Linked DNA regions of Tardiphaga sp. vice304. The protein of the gene in region 2 interacts with the protein of the main gene of each other region in a pairwise test. Links are inferred from orthologs where the notes say so. Each region holds a gene or a part of one and is shown on either strand. Other genes may lie near its edges. The genes, in order: gyrA and gyrB.

What was found.
Region 1: the proteins of gyrB (region 2) and gyrA interact in binary tests that used the Escherichia coli proteins (3 or more experiments, as listed by UniProt). The link is inferred for Tardiphaga sp. vice304 from one-to-one orthologs.

What each region holds. Positions count from the first base shown.
Region 1 is NZ_CP041402.1:3,591,148-3,594,830, reverse strand. Bases 52-3,417 are described here. They hold gyrA (DNA gyrase subunit A), read left to right. Parts: upstream 52-442; coding sequence 443-3,217; downstream 3,218-3,417. Other genes in these bases: FNL56_RS17050 (hypothetical protein), read right to left, coding at 3,401-3,417; FNL56_RS17060 (DUF2306 domain-containing protein), read left to right, coding at 52-245. In the rest of the region: more of FNL56_RS17060, read left to right, coding at 1-51; more of FNL56_RS17050, read right to left, coding at 3,418-3,658. UniProt on the Escherichia coli protein: A type II topoisomerase that negatively supercoils closed circular double-stranded (ds) DNA in an ATP-dependent manner to maintain chromosomes in an underwound state.
Region 2 is NZ_CP041402.1:5,532-8,873, reverse strand. The notes cover bases 281-3,305. They hold gyrB (DNA topoisomerase (ATP-hydrolyzing) subunit B), read right to left. Parts: upstream 3,002-3,305; coding sequence 560-3,001; downstream 281-559. Other genes in these bases: FNL56_RS00020 (FUSC family protein), read right to left, coding at 3,240-3,305; FNL56_RS00030 (SDR family oxidoreductase), read right to left, coding at 281-377. Outside these bases: more of FNL56_RS00030, read right to left, coding at 1-280; more of FNL56_RS00020, read right to left, coding at 3,306-3,342. UniProt on the Escherichia coli protein: DNA gyrase negatively supercoils closed circular double-stranded DNA in an ATP-dependent manner to maintain chromosomes in an underwound state.

The DNA.
Region 1 (3,683 bases), 3.6 Mb from region 2 along the record:
TGGCGATCAGCGCGCTGTGGATCCAGGGCCATAGCTTCCGGCTCTGGCGCAGCTTCGGGCCGATCCATTTATTGTCGATCGTGGTGCTGGTGACGGCCCCGCTCGGTGTCTGGTACGCGCGCCGGCACAAGGTCGACGCGCATCGCTGGACGATGATTTCGATTTTCACCGGCGCGCTGGTGATCGCCGGCGCGTTCACGCTGGTGCCGGGGCGGATCATGCATGCGGTGGTGTTCGGGCCATAGCCAAGGCGAAGCCCGGCCGCGGGCCGATTCGCGGGTCCCGCGATGGCCGATCGGCAGGTCCGCGGCAAGCCGCGATATCCGGCTCTAAGTGGTTGGAAAAGCGAGGCTAAAATCCAGCTGCGGGGAGCGCACGGGGGTGGCTTGCCGGGCGTTGATGCGCTATATGATTCCCAGCAGAATCTCACCGGAAATCATCCTTGGCCGACACAGACGACAAGAAACCCGGGGAGCCGCCGGCGCCCTCGGATATCCGTCCCGTTTCCATTCTCGACGAGATGAAACGCTCGTATCTCGATTACGCGATGAGCGTGATCGTGGCGCGCGCGTTGCCCGATGCGCGCGACGGCCTCAAGCCCGTGCATCGCCGCATCCTGTACGCGATGTACGAGAACGGCTTCGAATGGAACAAGCCGTACCGCAAGTCGGCGCGTACCGTCGGCGACGTCATCGGTAAGTATCATCCGCATGGCGACCAGTCGGTCTATGACGCGATGGTCCGCATGGCGCAGACCTTCTCGATGCGGGTGCCGTTGATCGACGGCCAGGGCAATTTCGGTTCGGTCGACGGCGATGCCGCCGCCGCGATGCGATACACGGAATCGCGCCTGACCAAGATCGCGCAGTCGCTGCTCGACGATCTCGACAAGGACACGGTCGACTACCAGGACAACTACGACGGCTCGTTTCGCGAACCGCGCGTGCTGCCCGCCAAGTTTCCCAACCTGCTGGTGAATGGCGGCGGCGGTATCGCCGTCGGCATGGCCACCAACATCCCGCCGCACAATCTCGGCGAAGTCATCGACGCCTGCATCGCGCTGATCGACGACCCCTCGCTGACCATCGACGACCTCAACAAGATCATTCCCGGCCCGGACTTCCCGACCGGCGGCATCATCCTCGGCCGCTCCGGCATCCGCCAAGCTTACCTCACCGGCCGCGGCTCCGTCGTGATGCGCGGCAAGGTTTCGATCGAGCCCGCGCGAAAAGACCGCGAAGCGATCATCATCTCGGAAATCCCCTACCAGGTGAACAAGGCCACCATGGTCGAGCGTATCGCCGAACTGGTGCGCGACAAGAAGATCGAGGGCATCTCCGACCTGCGCGACGAATCCGACCGTGATGGTTTCCGCGTGGTGATCGAGCTGAAGCGCGACGTCGTCGCCGACGTGGTGCTGAACCAGCTCTACAAGTTCACCCCGTTGCAGACCAATTTCGGCTGCAACATGGTGGCGCTCGACAATGGTCGCCCGCTGCTGATGAACCTGCAGGATCTCTTGCGGATATTCGTCGCGTTCCGCGAGACCGTGGTCACCCGGCGCACCAAATTCCTGCTCAACAAGGCGCGCGACCGCGCCCATATCCTTGTCGGCCTCGCCATCGCGGTGGCGAATATCGACGAAGTCATTCGTGTGATTCGTACCTCGCCGGATCCGGCGACCGCGCGCGACATCCTGATGGAGCGGCACTGGCCGGCGCAGGACGTGGCCACGATGATCACTTTGATTGACGATCCGCGCCATCGCCTCGCCGAAGACGGCACCGCGCGATTGTCGTTCGAGCAGGCGAAGGCCATTCTCGACCTGCGTCTGGCCCGCCTGACGGCGTTGGGCCGCGAGGAAATTTCCGAAGAGCTCGACAAGCTCGCGGTCGAGATCGCCGACTATCTCGAAATCCTGCGCTCGCGCGCCCGCGTCCAGACCATCATCAAGGACGAACTCACCGCGGTTAAGTCGGAATTCGCGACGCCGCGCAAGACCGTGATCATCGAGCAGGAAGGCGAGGTCGAGGACGAGGATTTGATCCAGCGCGAGGACATGGTGGTGACGGTGTCGCACCATGGCTACGTCAAGCGCGTGCCGCTCTCGACCTACCGCGCGCAGCGCCGCGGCGGCAAGGGACGTTCCGGCATGGCGACGCGGGACGAGGATTTTGTCGCGCGGCTGTTCGTCGCCTCGACGCATACGCCAGTGTTGTTCTTCACGTCGCGCGGCCAAGTCTATAAGGAGAAGGTCTGGCGGCTGCCGATAGCGCCGCCGAACGGCCGCGGCAAGGCGCTGATCAACATCCTGCCGCTGGAGCAGGGCGAGCGCATCACCACCATCATGCCGCTGCCCGAGGACGAGGCGACCTGGGAAACGCTCGACGTGATGTTCGCCACCACCGGCGGCAATGTGCGGCGCAACAAGCTGTCGGACTTCGTCGATGTCCGTCGCTCCGGCATCATCGCGATGAAGCTGGACGAGGGCGAGGAGATCGTCGACGTGCAGATCGCCACCGAGCACGACGACGTGCTGCTGACCGCCGCGGGCGGCCAGTGCATCCGCTTCCCGGTTACCGACGTGCGCGTATTCCAGGGCCGCTCGTCGATGGGCGTGCGAGGCATCTCGCTGCCGGCCAACGACAAGCTCATCTCGCTCACCATCCTGCGGCATCTCGATGCCAATTCAGAGGAACGCGCCGCCTATCTGCGCCGCGCCAATGCGGTGCGCCGCGGCGGCAATGACGAACGCGGCGTGGTCGAGGAAGAGGCTGCCGCCACGGCGGCCGAGTCGGAGGAGGCGACGGCGGCGATCGAGCTCGGCGAGCAGCGTTATGTCGAGATGTCGGCGTCGGAGCAATTCGTGCTGACGATCACCGAAAACGGCTACGGCAAGCGCTCGTCGTCGTTCGAGTACCGGACCACGGGGCGCGGCGGCAAGGGCATCGTCGCCATGGCGGTAAACGGCCGCAACGGCAAGCTGGTGGCCTCGTTCCCGGTCGAGGACGACGACCAGATCATGCTGGTGACCAACAAGGGCCAGTTGATCCGCTGCCCGGTTGGCGGCATCCGCATCGTCGGCCGCTCCACCCAAGGCGTCACGGTGTTCAACACCGCGGACGACGAGCTGGTGGTGTCGGTCGAGCACATCGGCGAGGCCGCCGAGGTGGAAGATCCGGAAGCCGGCAACGGCGCCCCGGTGGCCGAGGGCTGAGGCCTCTCCCCGTCATTGCGAGGAGCCCTTGCGACGAAGCAATCCAGTCTTTGCTTGCCGCCTTCTGGATTGCCGCGTCGCTTCGCTCCTCGCAATGACGGGGAGGGGGCAGTGACCTACCCAGGAATCAAAAAGCCCCCGGCGAAACCGGGGGCTTTTTGATGGGATGTTGCGGTGCGAAGGTTACTTGCGCTCGGCGGTGACGAGGCGGGCTTCGCGGATCTTGGCGGTCCGGGTTTCGGCGCGGCGCAGGCAGGAGGCCTCGAAGTTCGGCCAGGCTTGCTCGGAGCAGCTGCGGCCAACCGGCTTGATGTCGAGGCGGTCGCCCTTCGCCAGGGCCACCGGCACGGACGCCTCGACCTTCGGGGCGAAACCCGGGAGAACGGTGAGAGCGGCGGCGATGAAAGCTGCAACGGCAATGGCGGAAATAGCTTTGATCATGACGGTCCCCTGTCGGATGGGCCCT
Region 2 (3,342 bases):
AAGAATGGCGTCTTGAGATTGAGCGTCATCACCTTGTCCCAGCCGCTCTCCGGGAATTCGTCGAAATCCGCCTCCCACGCCGCGCCGGCATTGTTGACGAGGATGTCGAGCTTCGGCTCGCGCTTGCCGATCTCGGCTGCCAGCATGTCGATTCCCGCCATGGTCGAGATATCGATCGGCAGCGCGATGCATTCGCCGGCATATTCGCCGGTCAGTTCCTGCGCGGTCGCCTCGCAGGCCGCGGCCTTCCGCGCAGTGATGTAGACCTTTGCCGCGCCCTGGCTGAGAAACCCCGCCGCGATCATCCGCCCGATGCCGCGCGAGCCCCCCGTCACCAGCGCGACGCGCCCGGCCAGCGAAAACAGATCCTTGAACATGCCGTCTCCCTTTGTTTTGCCGATTGTGTGCTGGCGGGAGATACAGGGTCAAGCAGGGAGGTGACCAGCCAGCTATCGTCATTGCGAAGAGCGATGCGACGAGGCGATCCAGAATCTCAAGTTCGGCAACGAACCGATTCCGTCTTGCAACGGATCCCCGCATTGGCGGAGAGCTGTTCTAATTACACATCCACATTGGCACTCAGCGAATTCTCCTGGATGAAGTCGCGGCGCGGCTCGACCACGTCGCCCATCAGCTTGGTGAAGATGTCGTCGGCCTCGTCGACTTCCTTGATCTTCACCTGCAGCAGCGAGCGCTCGTTGGTGTCGAGCGTGGTTTCCCAGAGCTGGCCGGGGTTCATCTCGCCGAGGCCTTTGTAGCGCTGCAGGGCGACGCCCTTGCGGCCGGCGTCGGTGACGGCTTCGAACAGGCTGACCGGTCCGTGGATCGGGAATTCGATGTCCTTGCGGCGCAATACACCCGGCTTCGGATAGGCCTCCTGCAGGCCGGCGGCGTATTCGTCGAGCTTTCGCGCGTCGGCCGAGCCGAGCAACGCGTCGTCGATCACGCCGACATCCTTGACGCCGCGGATGGTGCGCTCGAAGAAATAGCCCTGGCCCTCGCGGAATTCGCCGACCCAGCCGCGTTCGACCTCGTCGGCCAGCGCGTCCATGCGGCGCGCGATATAGGCGGCAGCCTCGTTGGCGGCGGGCAGGTCGCCCGTCACCTTCGGGCTCAGCACGCCGGCGATCGCGGCCTGCTCGACGATCGAGCGGTTATAGCGGCTGTGCAGATTGTGCAGCGTCCCGCGGATGTTGCGGGCGACTTCGACCAGCGCCAGGAGGTCGCGGCCGCCGCGCTCTTCGCCGGAGGCGAGCTTGTAGACACAGTCGTCGAGGCCGGTCGCGATCAGATAATCTTCCAGCGCGCGCTCGTCCTTGAGGTACTGCTCGGACTTGCCGCGCGTCACCTTGTAGAGCGGTGGCTGCGCGATATAGAGGTAGCCGCCCTCGATCAGCGTCGGCATCTGCCGGAAGAAGAACGTCAGGAGCAGTGTGCGGATATGCGCGCCGTCGACGTCGGCGTCGGTCATCAGGATGATCTTGTGATAGCGAAGCTTCGCGATGTCGAAATCGTCGCGGCCGATACCGGTGCCGAGCGCGGTGATCAGCGTGCCGATCTGTTCGGAGCCCAGCATCTTGTCGAAGCGCGCGCGCTCGACGTTGAGGATCTTGCCGCGCAACGGCAGCACGGCCTGGAATTCGCGGTTGCGGCCCTGCTTGGCGGAGCCACCTGCGGAGTCACCCTCGACGATGAACAGTTCGGACTTGGCGGGATCGCGCTCCTGGCAGTCGGCGAGCTTGCCGGGCAAGGAGGCGATATCCAGCGCGCCCTTGCGCCGCGTCAACTCGCGCGCCTTGCGGGCGGCTTCGCGGGCGGCGCCGGCCTCGATCACCTTGCCGACGATCACCTTGGCTTCCGCCGGATGTTCCTCGAACCAGGTCGCCAGCGCCTCGTTTAGCACGTTCTCCACGACGGGACGGACTTCCGAGGACACCAGCTTGTCCTTGGTCTGCGACGAGAATTTCGGGTCCGGTACTTTCACCGAGAGAACGGCGGTGAGGCCTTCGCGGCAGTCGTCGCCGGTCAGGACGATCTTTTCCTTCTTGGCGATGACGTCGGCATAGCCGTTGACCTGGCGCGTCAGCGCGCCGCGGAAGCCGGCCAGATGCGTGCCGCCGTCGCGTTGCGGAATGTTGTTGGTGAAGCACAGCACGTTCTCATGATAGCTGTCGTTCCACCACAGCGCCGCCTCGACATTGATGCCGTTGAGGTCGGCGGAGACGAAGATCGGCGAGGGCACCACGGCCTTCTTGTTGCGGTCGAGATATTTGACGAACTCGATGACGCCGCCCTCGTACATCATCTTCTCATGCCGCTCGACCGGGTGGCGCAGGTCGGACAGCAGGATGTTGACGCCGGAATTGAGGAAGGCGAGTTCGCGCAGCCGGTGCTCCAGCGTGGCGAAGTCATAGTCGAGCGTCGTGAAGGTTTCGGCGGAGGCATAGAACGTCACTTCGGTGCCGCGCTTGCCGTTGGCGTCGCCGACCTCGATCAGCGGGGCCACTGCGTCGCCATGCGCGAACTCGATGAAGTGTTCCTTGCCGCCCCGCCAGACGCGCAGCACCAGCTTGCTGGACAGCGCGTTGACGACGGAAACGCCGACGCCGTGCAGGCCGCCGGAGACCTTGTAGGAGTTCTGGTCGAATTTTCCGCCGGCGTGCAGCTGGGTCATGATGACCTCGGCCGCGGAGATGCCTTCGCCCTTGTGGATGTCGACCGGGATGCCGCGCCCGTCGTCGCGCACCGTCACCGAGCCGTCGGCATTGAGCGCGACTTCCACCGCGGTGGCATGGCCGGCCAGCGCCTCGTCGATCGCGTTGTCGACGACCTCGTAGACCATGTGGTGCAGGCCGGAGCCGTCGTCGGTGTCGCCGATATACATGCCCGGCCGCTTGCGCACGGCGTCGAGGCCTTTCAGTACCCGGATCGATTCCGCACCGTATTCGATGGGCACGGCAAGTTCGGTTTCGGCGATCGGCAGCCGGGCGGGTTCAGTCATGCAGGGGCCTTCGAGGTGTGTCGAATCAGCGCGAAAAACGCGAGGCTGAATCCAGCTATTTGTGCCATGAAAACGGCAACGCGCCTAGCGCAAAGTCTCAGCGTTCAAGTTGTTGTTTAAATGGGATTTTTCGGCCGTTTTTCAAGCTGCCGCGGGATCATTTTCCGGGCTGGGTCAAGCGCCGGTTGCGAGCCTGCCGGAATGCCCTTTTGCAGCCGGCCGGAAGCGCGCTGCGACGCTACTTTTTCACTAACTCAGTGATCGACGGCGGCGCTTCCCTGGGGTGGCGGCGGCGCCAGATCGCATGCGCGACCAGCACCACCGGTTCCAGCAGCACCATG